DNA from 3 places in the Paenibacillus sp. FSL R5-0473 genome. Region 3 is predicted to be linked to each of the others. Evidence: predicted binding sites of a transcription regulator. Region 3 holds the regulator's gene; each other region holds the start of a gene.
What was found. Region 3 encodes LexA, which represses DNA repair genes until DNA is damaged. Its sites were predicted from a motif close to CGAACATATGTTCG; they were not measured.
Positions count from the first base shown of each region.

Region 1: a site for LexA is predicted at 2,837-2,850, ahead of recA (recombinase RecA). Genes of this name have one in related genera too.
Region 2: a site for LexA is predicted at 2,075-2,088, ahead of MKY28_RS09770 (DNA polymerase IV). Genes of this name have one in related genera too.

Region 1 is NZ_JBBORL010000001.1:3,329,109-3,334,681, forward strand. Features, by position in the region: gene rny (ribonuclease Y) at 1-372, opposite strand, end outside; gene MKY28_RS14420 (regulatory protein RecX) at 683-1,420, opposite strand; gene recA (recombinase RecA) at 1,703-2,767, opposite strand; gene MKY28_RS14430 (competence/damage-inducible protein A) at 3,011-4,267, opposite strand; gene pgsA (CDP-diacylglycerol--glycerol-3-phosphate 3-phosphatidyltransferase) at 4,375-4,962, opposite strand; gene MKY28_RS14440 (YajQ family cyclic di-GMP-binding protein) at 5,282-5,573, opposite strand, start outside.
Region 2 is NZ_JBBORL010000001.1:2,225,570-2,231,142, reverse strand. Features, by position in the region: gene MKY28_RS09780 (fructose-1,6-bisphosphatase) at 1-588, shown strand, start outside; gene MKY28_RS09775 (RCC1 domain-containing protein) at 781-1,668, shown strand; gene MKY28_RS09770 (DNA polymerase IV) at 2,135-3,352, shown strand; gene MKY28_RS09765 (YolD-like family protein) at 3,349-3,696, shown strand; gene MKY28_RS09760 (hypothetical protein) at 3,698-4,066, shown strand; gene MKY28_RS09755 (Ger(x)C family spore germination C-terminal domain-containing protein) at 4,157-4,717, shown strand; gene MKY28_RS09750 (SPL family radical SAM protein) at 4,875-5,573, shown strand, end outside.
Region 3 is NZ_JBBORL010000001.1:1,919,614-1,925,186, forward strand. Features, by position in the region: gene MKY28_RS08405 (aldehyde dehydrogenase) at 101-1,402, shown strand; gene lexA (transcriptional repressor LexA) at 1,508-2,134, opposite strand; gene MKY28_RS08415 (LysM peptidoglycan-binding domain-containing protein) at 2,431-2,808, shown strand; gene MKY28_RS08420 (DUF896 domain-containing protein) at 2,904-3,113, shown strand; gene MKY28_RS08425 (hypothetical protein) at 3,239-3,748, shown strand; gene MKY28_RS08430 (HAD family hydrolase) at 3,777-4,568, shown strand; gene MKY28_RS08435 (ABC transporter permease) at 5,158-5,573, shown strand, end outside.

The DNA of each region.
Region 1 (5,573 bases), 1.4 Mb from region 3:
CTGCTGAGTCTCATCAATTCGTTTCTCTTTGTTAGCCACTTGCTCTTCTTTACGTTCGAGTGATTCCAATTTTTTATCCAGCGACTCTTCTTTTTGCAACAATCGTCTTTCTTGTCGTTGAATTTCATTCCGACGTTCACGAGTGTCTTTTTCAGCTTCAGCGCGAATGCGATGGATTTCATCCTTCGCCTCCAGCACCGTTTCTTTCTTCAGTGCTTCTGCCTCTTTCTTCGCGTTCTCCACGATTTGTACGGCAGCTTGTTCCGCACTAGAGATTTTAGCCTCTGCAAGAGATTTGCGAATAAAATATCCTACTCCGAACCCAATGAATAGCGCGGCTGCAACGAGAGCGATCGTGATTGCAATTTCCATACTGTTCACCTCCTCGTTGGTTCCTCCAAGGCATTCCTTGGGTCAATTTGCAGTTTTCAAACCTTACATATGTTTGGGAATAACGAATACTCACGGCGATCCCCCGCCGATTTTCATTTCACATGTACATGTTTCCACGTACTATTCACTGTTTCCAGCGAACCCATAATTAAGAATGGTATAAATCTTAAGAAACCGAAACCGCTTTTTTGGAAGGAAAAAGGGTTGTCCATTTCTTACAGACTCATGTCCATTTTAGTATTTGACGAAAGAAATTGTCAAGAGAATGCAGTATAGAGACTCTAGTCTGCTAATCCCATAACAACGCTTCGTCATCTTCAGGGTCCCCAGCCTCATCTTCTTCAATTAAACAATTCACGACCCGGCGCACCATATCCATTGAAAAACCACGTCTCATTAGGAAGGGAAGCGTTTTATTTTTCTTCTCTTTGACGTCCCCTTTGACCTGATTCCATTTTTTGCGTCCGGCACTCAAGGCAGTCTCAAATTCCGCATCTGTACTGATCCCTTCTAGTGCCTCAACAATGAGATCATTGGCAATGCCCTTTTGACGCAGCTCTTGCCTTATCCACAGTTTTCCCTTCCGCTTGCCCTCCATACGCTGTCTTGTCCATTCCTTCGCAAATAGATCGTCATCCACCAGGTTCTCCCGCTCAAGCCGATCCAGCGCCTCTTCAATCAAAGGTGCAGCAAACTCCTTCTGACGAAGTTTCTGACTTAATTCATGGCGCGTACGTGGCTTATGCTCCAAAAAACGCAGAGACTGTGCATACGTCCGCTGTCGCTCATCAGCTAGAATGATATCTTCCAGATCCTTCTTCATAAACGTATTACCTTGAGTCATCCTGTATTTAATCATCACATCTTCAAGAACCGTAATGGAGTGGATGCCAAAAGTGATTCGATAACGAGCTTGCCTGCTCTTCGTTCGTTCTACACGTGTAATAATAAGTTCTTCGTTGTCCGGAAATTGGGATAGGCCGTCCTGTTCTGCTTCTTCATATAAATCCTCGTCATGTTGATCCATTCTGGTCTCCCCTTTCATAACATTTTCATTCTGACTACGCCAAGCACATCTTCACATAAGACAAAGAACACCAATAATACAAAAGACCGGGAACTCTGCCCGGCCTTTACTCCACAGTTAGCGTGCTAACAGCCCCTGTCCATTGGGACAGGGGCTGTTAGACAGCACGAGTACTCCCACTACAATCCATTATCCAGATTGATCCAAGCTCAATCAGATAAGTTTACGGAGTCCAGTGGGGAACACCCTCAGGGTCCTCCCTACAAGGGAGGTTTTGAGAGATTACTCGTTGATTTCAAACAGTTCTTGTTCTTCTGCTGCTTCTTTTTGTTGCTCTTCACTCGTTGGCGCAGGAACTGCAGTAACCAAGTTACTGGCTACACGAATTTTTTGTTCAATGATGTCAGCAATATCTTTATGCTCTTTCATGAACTGCTTTGCGTTCTCACGACCTTGTCCTAAACGCTCGCCTTCGTAGGAGTACCAAGCACCACTTTTATTAACGATGTCCAGCTCTGTACCAATGTCAATGATACTGCCTTCTCTCGAAATACCCTCGCCATACATGATATCCACTTCCGCTTGTTTAAACGGAGGTGCCACTTTGTTTTTCACAACTTTAATACGAGTACGGTTACCAATCATGTCATTGCCTGATTTGATACTCTCAATACGACGCACATCCAGACGTACTGTGGAATAAAACTTCAGAGCACGACCACCAGGTGTTGTTTCCGGGTTACCAAACATAACGCCGACTTTCTCACGAAGCTGGTTAATGAAGATTGCGATTGTTTTGGATTTGCTGATTGCACCAGACAGTTTACGCAGCGCCTGAGACATCAAACGCGCTTGCAAACCAACGTGTGAATCGCCCATTTCGCCTTCAATCTCTGCTTTTGGAACCAATGCGGCTACAGAGTCAATAACGACGATATCTACTGCACCACTGCGTACAAGAGCTTCTGCAATTTCCAGCCCTTGCTCACCCGTATCTGGCTGAGACAGAAGCAATTCATCAATATTAACACCGAGTTTGCTTGCATATTGTGGGTCAAGAGCATGCTCGGCATCGATAAATGCAGCTTGTCCACCCGCTCTTTGTACTTCAGCGATAGCATGCAATGCTACGGTTGTTTTACCAGAAGATTCAGGTCCATATATTTCAACAATACGGCCTTTAGGCAAGCCGCCTGTTCCTAATGCAATATCCAAAGCCAAGGAACCACTGGGAATAATTTCCACATTCATATGAGTGGACTCACCCAGTTTCATGATGGATCCTTTACCAAATTGCTTCTCTATTTGACGGAGCGCCATATCAAGCGCGGCACGACGGTCTGACAATAAGCTCACACCCTTTACTGTTTATAAGATAATGATACCTTGTTTTAACACGTTTGCCAAGCTTTTTTTCGAACATACATTCGTTTTTTTTGTAAAGGCCGAGGCGCCTCTTCCTCAAGGAAACTTTCCATTAAACAGAAAAAAGAACCGTAAACAAGGCTGTAAAGCCTAATTCTACGGTTCTTCCGTCTTCCTTAATTATACTTGCTTGGAACTGTAAATGCAATCGAAGCTATTAACTAATCAATCCATCGCCACAAGTTTTTGCCATAAGCGATAGAGAATCGCTTTGGCTGAACGAATGCGAACCGTCTCGCGATTACCATTAATACGCAGCTCATGAATTTCCGTCTCTTTTCCACGTTCAGCAAGAGCGATGAAGACAAGTCCGGGTGGTTTGCGTTCCGAATATCCCGGTCCAGCTACACCGGTAACAGCCAAGCCAAAATCAGCATCGCCAATCATGCGAATCTGCTCAGCAAGCACTTTTGCAACCTCAGGACTTACCGCCCCAGGTGCATCTTCACCTTCCAGATAATCATGAGGCACATTCAGCAGCTTTTCTTTAATTTCATTGGAGTAACAAACAATTCCACCTTTGAGCATTGACGCACTTCCGGGTATAGAGGTCAGACTTTGCATGACAAGCCCTCCTGTACAGCTCTCAGCAGCGCTGAGCGTCAGCCCCATGTCAGACATCATGGTTACAATCGTGTACTCTATAGGCACATCCTCGTTCGCGTAGAGATGTTCTGTCAAACGCTCCCGAATCTGAACCTCCATCGCATCCAGCTTCAGCTTCGCCTCTCCCTCACTCGCAGCCTTTGTGGAGACGCGTACCGTAACTTCGCCTTCGCTCGCGTAAGGAGCAATCGTAGGGTCTGTCTGCGCGTCAATCAGATCCAGAAGTCGATCTTCCAGAGCAGATTCACCAATACCTGCGAATTTGAGCATTCGGGAATAGATCGGCATCTCTTCTGTGAGTACATGCTGGAACAGCCAAGGTTTGACTTCCTGTTCAAACATTGGAATCAACTCTTTAGGTGGTCCAGGCATCACAACATAATATTTGTCATTGTCAGAAATCGCATTTCCTGCCGCGAGGCCCGTTTCATTGGCCAGAGGTGTTCCGCCATCAATAACGATCGCCTGACGTCGGTTATTCTCTGTCATATCCACATTACGATCTCTGAAAAAGCTCTCAATTTTGTCCATTGCCATTCGATCTGTATGCAGTTTCCGGTTAAGAACAGCTGCGAGCGCATCCTTGGTCAGATCATCTTGTGTAGGTCCGATGCCACCGGAAAATAAAATAACGTCTGCACGGCTCTGCGCAATGCGAATAGCTTCACTAAGTCGGTTCAGGTTATCCCCAACCACCGTTTGGAAATATACATCGATCCCCATCGCAGCCAATTCACGGGATAGGTATCTGGCATTGGTATTGACGATTTGTCCAAGCAGTAGCTCTGTGCCAACTGCAATGATTTCTGCCTTCATTGAGCATCCTCCTGTACACGTGGTGAGTGATCAAAGGGCAATAGGATAATTTCCTATTGCCCCTGACCCAATGCTTCCTTCATGATTACCCATTTAAGAACAAACCATTATGCTTTTGTTAAATGAAGCAAATTTTTGTTTTTGATAAAGTAATCGATACCCGACCAGATGGTAATAAGCGCTGCTGCCCATACCGCGATAATATCGACGTGAATACCCGTGTATGAAAACGGGAAATTGTTCAACAGCAACAGCACAATCGCCACAATCTGCACTACAGTCTTCAGCTTGCCCCAAGCACTAGCGGCAACAACCGAACCATCCAGCAATGCAATTTGACGCAAGCCGGTAACTGCGAATTCACGACTAATAATCACAACTGCAATCCAGGAATCCAGCTTGCCCATCTCCACAAGCGAGATCAAAACTGCAGTAACCAGCAACTTGTCTGCGAGTGGATCGAGCAGTTTCCCCAGATTGGTAACCATGTTATTTTTCCGCGCAAGGTATCCGTCAATTCCATCTGTGCTTGCGGCGATGATAAAAATAACAGCAGCAATCAGTTGATTATACGGAAGCGACAAGCTTCCAAGCTGCAACGGCTCTGGATAAAATGGAAAATCCACGAGCAGGAACACCATCAAAAAAGGGATTAAGCAAATTCGTGCAAGCGTAATCCGGTTGGGTAAATTCACAAGACGCCCTCCCTCATATCCTCCATTACTCCAAACAATCATCATAATCCCGTTATCATCATCCGGAACATGAAATGTACAGTTTCAATGTCAATCCATATTAACATGATCCCACTATGTAGAAACGCAAAAAATAAAGTCAACCGCTCAAAAGCAAAACGCTTTAAACGTTCCGGTGACTTCCAGAAGATGTACTGCTTTTCACAAAGTCAGCAAACGATGAGGACTGGACTTGATGCTTGACTGCCAGCAATGCACACTTAGTATAATATACGCCCAATACCGTGTCAAAAAACACTTTTGCTACAAAAAGGCCTTATTACTTGAAATTTGTATATTGCAAATCCAGAGGCAGGTTAGCACCATTTAGCAACTGCATGACAGCTTGCAAATCATTTTTACTCTTACCAGTTACCCGAAGTTGATCTCCCTGAATCTGACTCTTCACCTTCATCTTGGAATCCCGAATCAGGATATTGATTTTCTTGGCGATGTCCTGATCAATCCCCTGTTTAAAATTCAAACGCTGGCGGACTGTACCAGAAGACGCTGGCTCTACCTTTGCGTAATCAATGTTTTTCAATGGTAGACCACGCTTCGCCATTTTGGAT
Region 2 (5,573 bases), 310 kb from region 3:
TACGCCTTTGCGCATCCGGAAGAGACAGAAGATCTGGCGACGGATATGGTATGGTACATCTGGACAGGAGAATGTTCCTCGCTCTTTGGAAAGAGAGAAATGACCACTTTTGAACGGTATTTTATCCAAGATAAAGAAGCACATAAAGAGAGAAAGAATCCTTACTACCATTTACGTGAAAATGAAGATATCTGTCGAATAATCTTGCAGGAGTTTGATTTGAATCCAGATCATGGACATGTCATTAACGGGCACACGCCAGTCAAAGAAATTAGTGGAGAGAGCCCTGTTAAAGCAAACGGAAAAATGATCGTGATTGACGGCGGTTTTTCCAAAGCCTATCAATCCACAACGGGCATTGCCGGATATACCTTGTTGTACAATTCCTTTGGCATGCAGCTCGTTGCCCACAAGAAATTTAATTCAAAAGAAGATGTGTTATGTAACGGAACGGACGTGTTATCTCTAAAAAGATTGGTGGACAAAGAACTGGCGCGGAAGCTGGTGAGGGAAACCAATGTCGGAGAAAAGCTGTTGCAGAAAATTTCAAATTTGAAGGATCTACTAGACTATCGCTACATGAAATGAAACGATTGCTAAAGTACACATTCGGATCAACCGTTTGAGTGCAATATGACATAGACGCTCGTATTGGGCAGGGAAGTAATAATCTCCTGTCTGTACGAGCCTTTCTTTTTTCACAGTGCGATTTAACAACAAACTTTATGACTTAACAGTTGAACTAACGGCGGATTTTCAATTGGTGGAGGGGAGAAAGATATGGACTACAATTCACGGAAGGAAGCGGTTTTTGAGACGAAACGGTTCCGTAACTGTACCATAGCGGCGGGTCGGCGTCATACCGTTGCTCTTAAATCTGACGGAACAGTAACAGCTGTGGGTGATAATAAATATGGTCAATGTAAGGTAAGCGATTGGTGCGATATCGCCGCAGTTGCAGCGGGTAATGTACATATGGCTACGAATACAGGTAATGCCCATACCGTTGGTCTTAAATCTGATGGTACGGTAACTGCTATAGGTTGGAATAAGCATGACCAATGCAATGTAAGCGAATGGCGCGATATTGTAACCGTTTCGGCAGGTTGGTGCCGTACGGTTGGGGTTAAATCAGATGGCACCGTGGTTGCGGTGGGGCGAAATAATGAAGGGGAATGCAACGTGAGCAGCTGGCGCAATATTGTATCGGTCACGACGGGTGACTGGCATACAGTTGGTCTAAAATTAAACGGAACGGTAACAGCAGTTGGTAACAATAAATATAACCAATGTAACGTAAACGACTGGGGCGACATATTGGCTGTTTCGGCGGGGTATCTTCATACAGTTGGGCTCAAATCGGATGGCACGGTATTGGCTGTGGGTAGAAATAATAATGGCGAATGCGATGTAAGCGAATGGCGCGATATTGTAGCAGTTGCAGCGGGGAGTTATCATACTGTTGGTCTTAAGTCCGACGGTACAATGGTTGCTGTGGGTTCGAATAAACATAACCAATGTGATGTACGTGGCTGGCACGGAATTAGAGCTGTTTCGGCGGGGTGTGCCCATACGATTGGACTGAAATCGGATGGTACGATGGTTGCTGTGGGTGATAATGATTATGGACAATGTGATGTAAGCGGATGGAGTAACATTCAACAATAAAATACTACGAAAGCAGCAGCTGATGTCGGCTGCTTTTGTTATTTGTCGCGGGACAAAAACATGGTTTTATTGCCGATTTGATGAATGTATATCATTAGAGTGTGAGCACTGTAATGTGCTGGATGAGGCATTGTTTGACTTCTGGAATGTGAAGCCGGAGGTAGATCCGGGTAAAAGTAAATATACCAATGAGACGATAGCTCAAACAACAAGGAGGCAACCGATCAACGTGATCGGCTGTTTTTGTTTAACTAACTTTGTGAATGAAAACTGTGTTTACAGGTGGGAGTTCAAATGCTGGAGAAGCTGGTGTGACTTAGTATGATTTGAATCCATCACTTCGTCGTGGTCTACTATAAATATTTACCTCTTGCATAAGGAACATGTGTTCTGTTTATAATATATACAAACATACGTTCTTAAAAGTACAGGAGTGATTACAGTGTTGACTAAGCAACGAACCATTATGCTCATTGATATGCAGAGCTTTTATGCTTCAGTCGAAAAGGCAAAATTGCCTCAATACAAAAATAGACCATTAGCTGTCGCGGGAGACCCCGCAAGACGTTCTGGAATTATCCTTGCCGCTTGTCCACTAGCCAAAGCGAAGGGTGTATCTACCGCGGAACCACTCTGGCAGTCTCTTCAGAAGTGCCCTGAACTGATCATTGTGAGACCACACATGCAAGAATACATCGAAGTATCCACTCAAATCATGTCCATTATTGAGGAGTTCACTGATCTGGTCGAACCGTACAGTATAGACGAATTATTCGCTGATTTTACAGGGTCTATGCATCTATTCGGTAATGATCCAATCGATTTGGCCAAGCAAATTCAAGACAAAATCTATAATGAAACAGGCGTTTACGCGAGAGCTGGCATTGGTGAAAACAAAATCATCAGTAAATTATGCTGCGATATGATCGCTAAAAAAGCAGAGGGGGGCATTTTCCACTTAAAAAAAGAGGAGTTACACCTCCATATTGGAGATAAGCCCATCCGCGATATGTGGGGGATCGGCTCAAGAATGGAAAAACATCTGTGGAAGATGGGGATCCGAACCATTAGAGACCTGGCGAATACGCCTCTTTCCAAATTAAGAAGTAAGTGGGGGGTTAATGGAGAAGTCATCTGGCGAGTCGCTAATGGAATCGACAATTCGCCGGTAACCGTCAACACGCACAGTACACAAAAAGATATCGGAAACGGAATGACCTTGCCTAGAGATTTCACAGAGGATTGGGAGATCGAAGTGGTTATTCTCGATATCTGCACAGAAGTATGCAGAAGAGCCCGCCAAAAGGGACTGATGGGTAGTGTCGTGTCCGTAAGTGTGTCTGGAGCGGATTTTGACCACCCCACTGGTTTTCACAGGCAGGTTAAACTGTCTGATCCTACAAACATAACCGTTGATGTATGCAAGATAGCCAAACGCATATTTCATCAACACTGGGATGGGCAACCTGTGCGCCGTGTAGGCGTATCCCTGTCTCAATTATCCAACGCGGATACATATCAACTATCTTTTTTTGATGATCAAGAGCAGAAACGAGCCATTGATCAGGTGATGGACGACATTAAGGATCGATTTGGCGACATTGCCATTCTACGAGCGAGCTCCATTACGGCTGCGGGTCAAGCGATCGATCGAGCATCTAAAATTGGGGGGCATTATAAATGAGCAAAAAACTGGAGGCCAATGGATTATGGGAATCGAGCCGCATGATGCTTCCTCAACATAAAGAACGAATTATACAGCATCGTACTCAAGTTCATTATCTAACGAAACCGCTGATCCATGAAGATGAGTGGGAGATTATTACACAAAATATAGATATGTCGCTCAATTATACATTGCAAGCCACCTTTGCAATATTTACTGAGTCAGGCAATCGGTATATACACGGGATCGTCACTTCAGTCAGTACCTTTGGAAAGAAAATCAAAATTGAAATGGAGAATGGATTTGAATGGGTCGATTTTGATCAATTGGTCGCTGTAAAACTTGAAGAAGGAGGCGTGTAAAGTGCGACAGACTTTCGAGGAACTTTCACTCGTAAAGAGGGTAGTGGAGCTCCCTTATCTGTTAGGTGCTCTGGAGGTAGATAAGCATAAAATATACGCTTCAAACTTCAAAATGAAATCTGTGTATGTTGACTACTTGGACGGTACCCAAAAGAAAATTGCTTTAGAAATGTACAAATCAAAACAAACGCTAAAGGAACATCATATTAAAATCATAGATGAAGTGAGATCTGATCTGAGTTTAACGGTAGATTATTCGGTGAGAGGTTACATTCATAAAATGACATTATTATGGAGCAAAGTGAAAGTGGATGTAACCTTAATGCTTACTGAACATATGAACGTTGATATTACTGATTTGCTCAAATGAACATACTAAATAAGAGTCTAACTCATGGATGTAAGCCGGCAACAAATACGAGCAGACCTCTCGGCAAATCGGGAATCACGAAAAAGATAAATAAAAAGGCAGAGTACACTATGTACTCAATTACATTGGATTTATGATGGAGTTTGTTCTGCCTACAAGCGTTCTTCTGTATGTAACAATCCGCAAACGCTTCTACACATTTTAAAAAATGAGGCTAAACCAGGGGTCAATCTCACTTTTCCTGTTGATGATTTACAACAAACCATGCCATTTAACATAGACAAAGTGAGTTTTTCTTTAGGTGACATATCGGTAAAAACGAAATCCTCTCATGAAAAAGGCAGATTTCAATTCAACATTAAAGTAAAGTCGATCGTCAGCATAACTGAAAAGTTTCTTGAATTTGAGCTTTTGGGAAATTCCGAGGAAATGGCAAATAAATTAAGCAAGGAAATGAAAAAAAGCATGGAGGCGCTTATTAAAAAGTGCCAAAACTTTAATATCGATCCTTTCGGATATGGTTTTTATGCCAGAGCATATCAGTATCCCTTATACAAGGAAGCACAGGCCGACTGGGGGAAAGAGCTGTCCCGAGCACATTTTGATGTGGAAGTTGATCTTCGAATCGGCTCCACTGGAGCAGTAGAATAATCGAGTTGAAACGGTTGTTTTGTTGTTAACACCCAATAGTTACATTCTGGTTCCTATCTAATAAAAATGTGCCTACTTTTCAAGTAGCATGAGAAATTTTAAGATAAAACGCAAGAGGAGAAGTGGGCATAAAAGTAATTGAGGGGATGGTAACGTCATGCCAATTGAAATCAAAGACATTGTGTCTAAGAAAATATTAAGTGAAGTAAAAGGTTATCTAGATATTGGTTTTACTCATTCACTAAATCCCTATACGGGTTGTGCATTTGCTTGCGAATACTGTTACGTCAGAGAAATGCCTATTCAAAAGTTTAAGGATATTCCTTGGGGATCGTGGGTGGATGTTAAGAAAAATGCAGCAGAAAACTATCTAAGGGAAGTCTCTCTTCTAAGACGTAAAAATAAACCCATAAGTATATTCATGTCATCAGCCACAGATCCTTATCAACCTGTAGAGCAGAAGGCAAACATTACAAGAAGCCTATTGGAAGAAATGGATAAAAACCCACCAGATTCGCTTCAAATTCAAACTAGAAGCCCGCTGGTTGCCAGAGACCTTGATATACTGCTGAAATTAAAGGAAAAATGTAGAATTATGGTTTCAATGACAATCGAGACAGATCGCGAAGACGTGAAACGAATTTTTTCGCCTTATGCTCCTGGAATAGATTTACGAGTTAAAGCCTTGAAAAAGATAAATGATGTAGGGATACATACACAAGTATCTATTTCCCCTGTGCTACCTTTTTCACCTAATTTCGCTAACATGTTACAAGGCATAACTGATCGAATTTGGATTGATACGCTATTGATTGGTGATGGTCAAATGGGGATGAGATCTAAGCGGTTAGGGATG
Region 3 (5,573 bases):
TGGATGTTTCATTTGTATGTTGAAAGTTTCATATAGAAGAGGTATACTCTAATTAAATTTCGAACAATTTAATTTTAAATAATTAATTGGAGATGTTAATATGGATCAGGCAAAACAACTGGTGACAGATCAACGTACATTTTTTTATACAGGACAAACTAAAAATATTGAGTATCGGATTAATTCACTTCAACAGCTTAGAAAAGGAATTGAAAAGTATCAGCAACGGATTCAAGATGCACTTCGGGCAGATTTGAACAAATCAGAGGCGGAAGCTTACGGTTCCGAGATTCGCATTGTTCTGGGTGAACTGGATTTTGCATTAGAACACCTGCAGGAATGGGCTGTACCAAAACAAGTCCCAACCAATTCGGCTATGCCGGATGGGGTGAGCACCATTTACCCTGAACCATACGGAGTGGCTCTTATTATTGCACCTTGGAACTATCCTTTCCAACTGGCCTTTGGTCCACTGATTGGAGCAATTGCAGCCGGTAACTGTGCAGTTATCAAGCCTTCTGAATTAACACCAGCGGTATCTCGTCTGACATATGATCTGATTCAGGAGATCTTCCCTCAGGAGTATATCGCCGTTATGGAAGGGGAAGTTGAAGCCAGTACAGCATTGTTGAAAGAGAAGTTTGATTATATTTTCTTCACAGGAAGCACAGGTGTTGGTCGCATTGTTATGAAGGCAGCTGCGGAGCATTTGACTCCTGTAACCCTGGAGCTAGGGGGCAAGAGTCCTGCTATTGTCCATAACGATGCAGAACTGAAGCTGGTGGCCCAGCGTATTGTTCGTGGTAAGTTCCTGAATGCAGGCCAAACTTGCGTTGCTCCGGATTATTTGCTTGTACATGAACAAGTTCATGACGAATTGATCAATCTGATTGGCGCAGAGATCAAAGATAAATTTGGGGACGATGTGTTACAGAACGCTGATTTCCCGCATATTGTTAACTCGCGTAACTTTGATCGGTTGTCGAAATTCCTAACAGATGGCAAAACGCTGATTGGTGGACGTTCTGTACGAGAGCAGTTGCTCATTGAGCCGACTGTACTTGGAGATGTGAACTGGGAATCAGCTGTCATGCAAGAAGAGATCTTTGGTCCGATTCTTCCTGTATTTACGTACAGTGACCTGAATCCTATGCTAGATGAGATTGTTCGCCGGCCAAAACCATTGGCGCTATATCTCTTCACACAGGATGAGCAGCTGCAGGATCAGGTTCTGAATCAAGTATCCTTCGGTGGGGGATGTATTAATGACACACTTTCTCATATGACTTCACACTACCTCCCGTTTGGTGGTGTAGGAGAGAGCGGTATGGGCTCATATCACGGACAACAGAGCTTTGATGTGTTCTCGCATCACAAGAGTGTTCTGAAACGCAGTGAATAATTAGCCGCTAAAATAACATAAACATGAAAAAAAGAGGTTGTCCTGTTGATCAGGATAACCTCTTTCGTATTTCATTACATCTAGTTTTGTTACTCAAGTTAAATATTAATGAATATCTCGGAAAAGGCCAATGACTTTACCCAGAATACTAACATGTTTCAAACGTAAAGGTTCGAAGGTCGCATTCTCCGGTTGAAGGCGAATATGATCTTTCTCTTTATAGAACGTTTTCACTGTAGCTTCATCGTCTTCAGTCATTGCAACGACGATATCACCGTTATCAGCAGTTTGCTGTTGACGGACAATAACGTAATCTCCGTTAACGATTCCAGCTTCCACCATGCTATCTCCGACTACCGAAAGCATAAACACTTTCTGTTCGCCTACATAATGTGTAGGAAGAGGGAAGTAGTCTTCAATGTTCTCGGTTGCAGTGATTGGAACCCCGGCTGTAACCTTACCAACAACAGGAATACGTGCAACGCTATGAGCAAATTGATGAGAATGCTCAGATTCTTCTTGGCTCAAAAGCTCAATGGCTCTTGGCTTGGTAGGGTCGCGTCGGATCAAACCTTTTTTCTCCAAACGATCCAAATGTCCATGTACTGTTGAGCTGGAAGCCAGTCCAACCGCTTCACCAATTTCCCGTACGGAAGGAGGATACCCCTTCAACCGGACTTCATTTCGTATAAACTCCAGAATAGCCTGCTGCCTGCTGGATATCTTCGACATACCGTATCAACCCCATTTTAGTAACGTTTGGGAAAATTATAACATAGAACCTCCGTTCGTACAAACATAAGTTCTAAATAAAATAGCATTAAATCAGTGTTTTTTAGCTTATAGAACAGAAATTGTCCAAAAGTCAGAGCATAATACTGCAAATGTTTTGTAAAAGGACTTGAAATAAGATATTTCTCCTTCAAAAAAGAAGCGAACAATTGTTCTAAAAATCTATTGAACAAAACAAGTGTTCGTGTTATATTGATTCCAACAGATAGGAACAAACGTTTGGAGGCGGGTATTTAATGAGATATTCTACTTATCAAAGCATTTATGAACCAATGAATTCGGAACTGGTGAAGTCTAACATAGGGAACTACAAGAAGGTTTTAGCGCGTTTCAAGATTTCTTCATGGATGTTAAAGGTAGTCATTACCTCTATGATTATATTTATTGGATGCAGCACCGTTTTAACTGTATTTGCCGGCAATGAGAATGCTGTTCTGCCTGGAGGAAAGATAGCTGTTTCACAAGGGGAAACATTATGGAGTATTTCTTTGGAACATAAACCGACGAATATGGATACACGTATATATATAGAAGCAATTAAGAAAGTGAATCAACTTCATACAACTTCCATCCAAGTGGGACAAGTACTAGCTCTACCGCAATTTGCAGAATAAAATGCACATCAATGAGTGTTAGCGCGTGTCAACTTGACAAGCAGCCTTTATAATGGCAAAGTTAATATGACTTTGTATTTTTGGAGGGGACAAGCTTGGATATAGATAGTCTGGTAGCACGCATTAACGAATTGGCTCGTAAGCAAAAGTCCACTGGATTGTCGGAGGAAGAACTTGCTGAACGTGCCGAACTAAGAGAGATTTATTTGAGTAATATTCGCAGCAATTTCAGACAACAACTGGATACCATTGAGATTGTTGATGATGAGAATGACAAAGGCCACCAAGGCAAACTCAAACACTAACGAAACCTAATGATATCATTATGATATTTAGGTTTCTTCCTGTTATTTTGAGTGTGCAATTTATAGGGGGAAATGTTGGTTTACAGTTATGTAAGCCGATACAAAGACACATAAGGGGGATTCTCATGTCGCGTTCGTTCGAGAGAACGGTTAAGAAAAATTCCAAGCAGTTAAATCAGCAACGCAAAAAAAGTGGTCAACCAATCACGGGTACACCAGGTGAAGAAGTCTTTAAGGGACGCAGCTTGTTGTTCCCAATATTTTTGATCGGTCTCGCCTTTTTGTATCTGTTTATGAGCACATTCCTTGTGCAAGCTCCAATGACAACTTGGGACTGGGTGACCATGCTGCTTTACGTATTTTTGGCAGTCATCTTCATGCTTCGCCGTCCATACATCAAGATTAGCAGTAATCGGATTATAACGACGAAGGGTAATCGTGAACGTTCAATTGGGGTTGACGATATTGTCAAATTCAGAATTGAACCAGGTACAGTTGTTATTGAACATAACAGTCGCGGGAAAAGATGGGTGTTTACCAAGTTATTGAACCGTTACGATACAGATGCGATTGCAGAACGTTTGCTGAAGTTTGCAAAAGCACACCAGATCACCGTGGAAACCGTCGAAAAGTAATTATTGCATAAAGGGGTAGATGATCGGAATGGCGTTAAAAGCGATTTTGTTCGACCTAGATGATACTTTATTATGGGATGAGCGTAGTGTTCGAGAAGCTTTTCATGAGACTTGTCTAATCGCAGCGCAAGAGACTGGGGTAAAACCAGAAGAACTTGAAGAAGCTGTTCGTAATGAGGCACGTGGGCTGTATGAATCATATGAAACCTTTCCTTTTACCAAAATGATTGGAATCAATCCGTTTGAAGGCCTTTGGGCTAACTTTACTGGTGGGGATCAACCTGAGTTCCGTCAGTTGGAGCAGCTTGCTCCAGTTTACCGTAAAGAATCCTGGCGTCGTGGCTTGTTGAAGTTGGGTATAGATCGGGAAGATCTTGCTGAACAACTGGCTACGCAGTTTGGAGTAGAACGGAGATCCAGACCACATGTATACGAAGAAACGATGGATACCTTGCGTCAGTTACATGGCAAGTACAAACTGTTGTTGTTAACGAACGGTTGTCCTGCTTTGCAACAAGAGAAGTTGGATGGTGTACCTGAATTGACTCCGTTCTTTGATGAGATTATTATCTCGGGTAACTTCGGAAAAGGAAAACCAGATCCGTCGATATTTGAACATGCTTTGAGTAAACTGGGTGTTAAACCCGAAGAAAGCATGATGGTTGGAGACAAGTTAACGACTGATATTCGTGGTGCTTTATCATCTGGCATCCAATCCGTATGGATTAACCGTGAGCATAAGACCAACAATGAAACGTATGCGCCAGACCATGAAATAACACATTTATCAGAATTAAATCAGCTTATTGCTAATTTCTAAGCGGAATCAGTTATAACATCTTTCCTCAGCACCCTGAAACATTGGAAGCTTCAATGAACGATGATGTCGTTCTTGAAGTTACCAATGTTTTTTTATTTGAGCTTGTTGAGTAAATTACCTTGTTAAAAGAGATCTCTATTTTTTTTGCTTAAAGTTATTGAAATTAGAGGGAAGCTGGATTAGAATGTAACTAACATACTAGTATGACTAGTATTTAGATTGTCATAAAGCAATATCTTTTTGACTTACTTCATTAAATGGAGGCAGGGAGTTATTGCTTATTATTTTCGATTGATTGTAAGCGCTTAATATTTTAGAGTATCTTCTTCCGATTTGGAGATCACACCACTTAGTAAGTGCTAATTAATGATGTGAAGCACTTTGGATTGTGTGATTCTACATAATACATCAAATTGATATCGCTTACATTTAGCAATTATCTATTTGGTAGTGGGGGTGAAGTTAAAGGAGTTGTTGTCTTCTACTAGAGGAGAAACGATGGGAACTGTACATGAATTACTCTTACTTATCAAGTCCTGGATCGGAGTGAAAACACATGGAGTCGGAAACCGCTAAAACAACGTTAACCATGACATCTTTACGTAAAGAGAGCAGATTACGAACGGCAGCAACTTTGTTCCGCAAAGACTGGCAGCTGTATTCACTATTAATCCTTCCCATCATTTATCTCCTTATTTTCAAATATGGACCGATGATTGGTAATGTGATTGCGTTCAGACGTTTTGTTCCCGGGGGAAGTATATTTGGAGAAACTTGGGTTGGATTAAGGTACTTTAAAATGTTCATTGAGGACCCTACCTTCTGGAGAGTATTCGGTAATACGCTGATGTTAGGCGGACTTGCGTTACTCTTTACATTCCCGGTTCCAATCATTTTTGCCTTGATGCTTAACGAAGTGAAAAGTAAACGATTCAAGAAGTTTGTACAGACCGCGTCATATCTGCCTCATTTTCTGTCCATCGTTATCGTTGCGGGTATGATCCT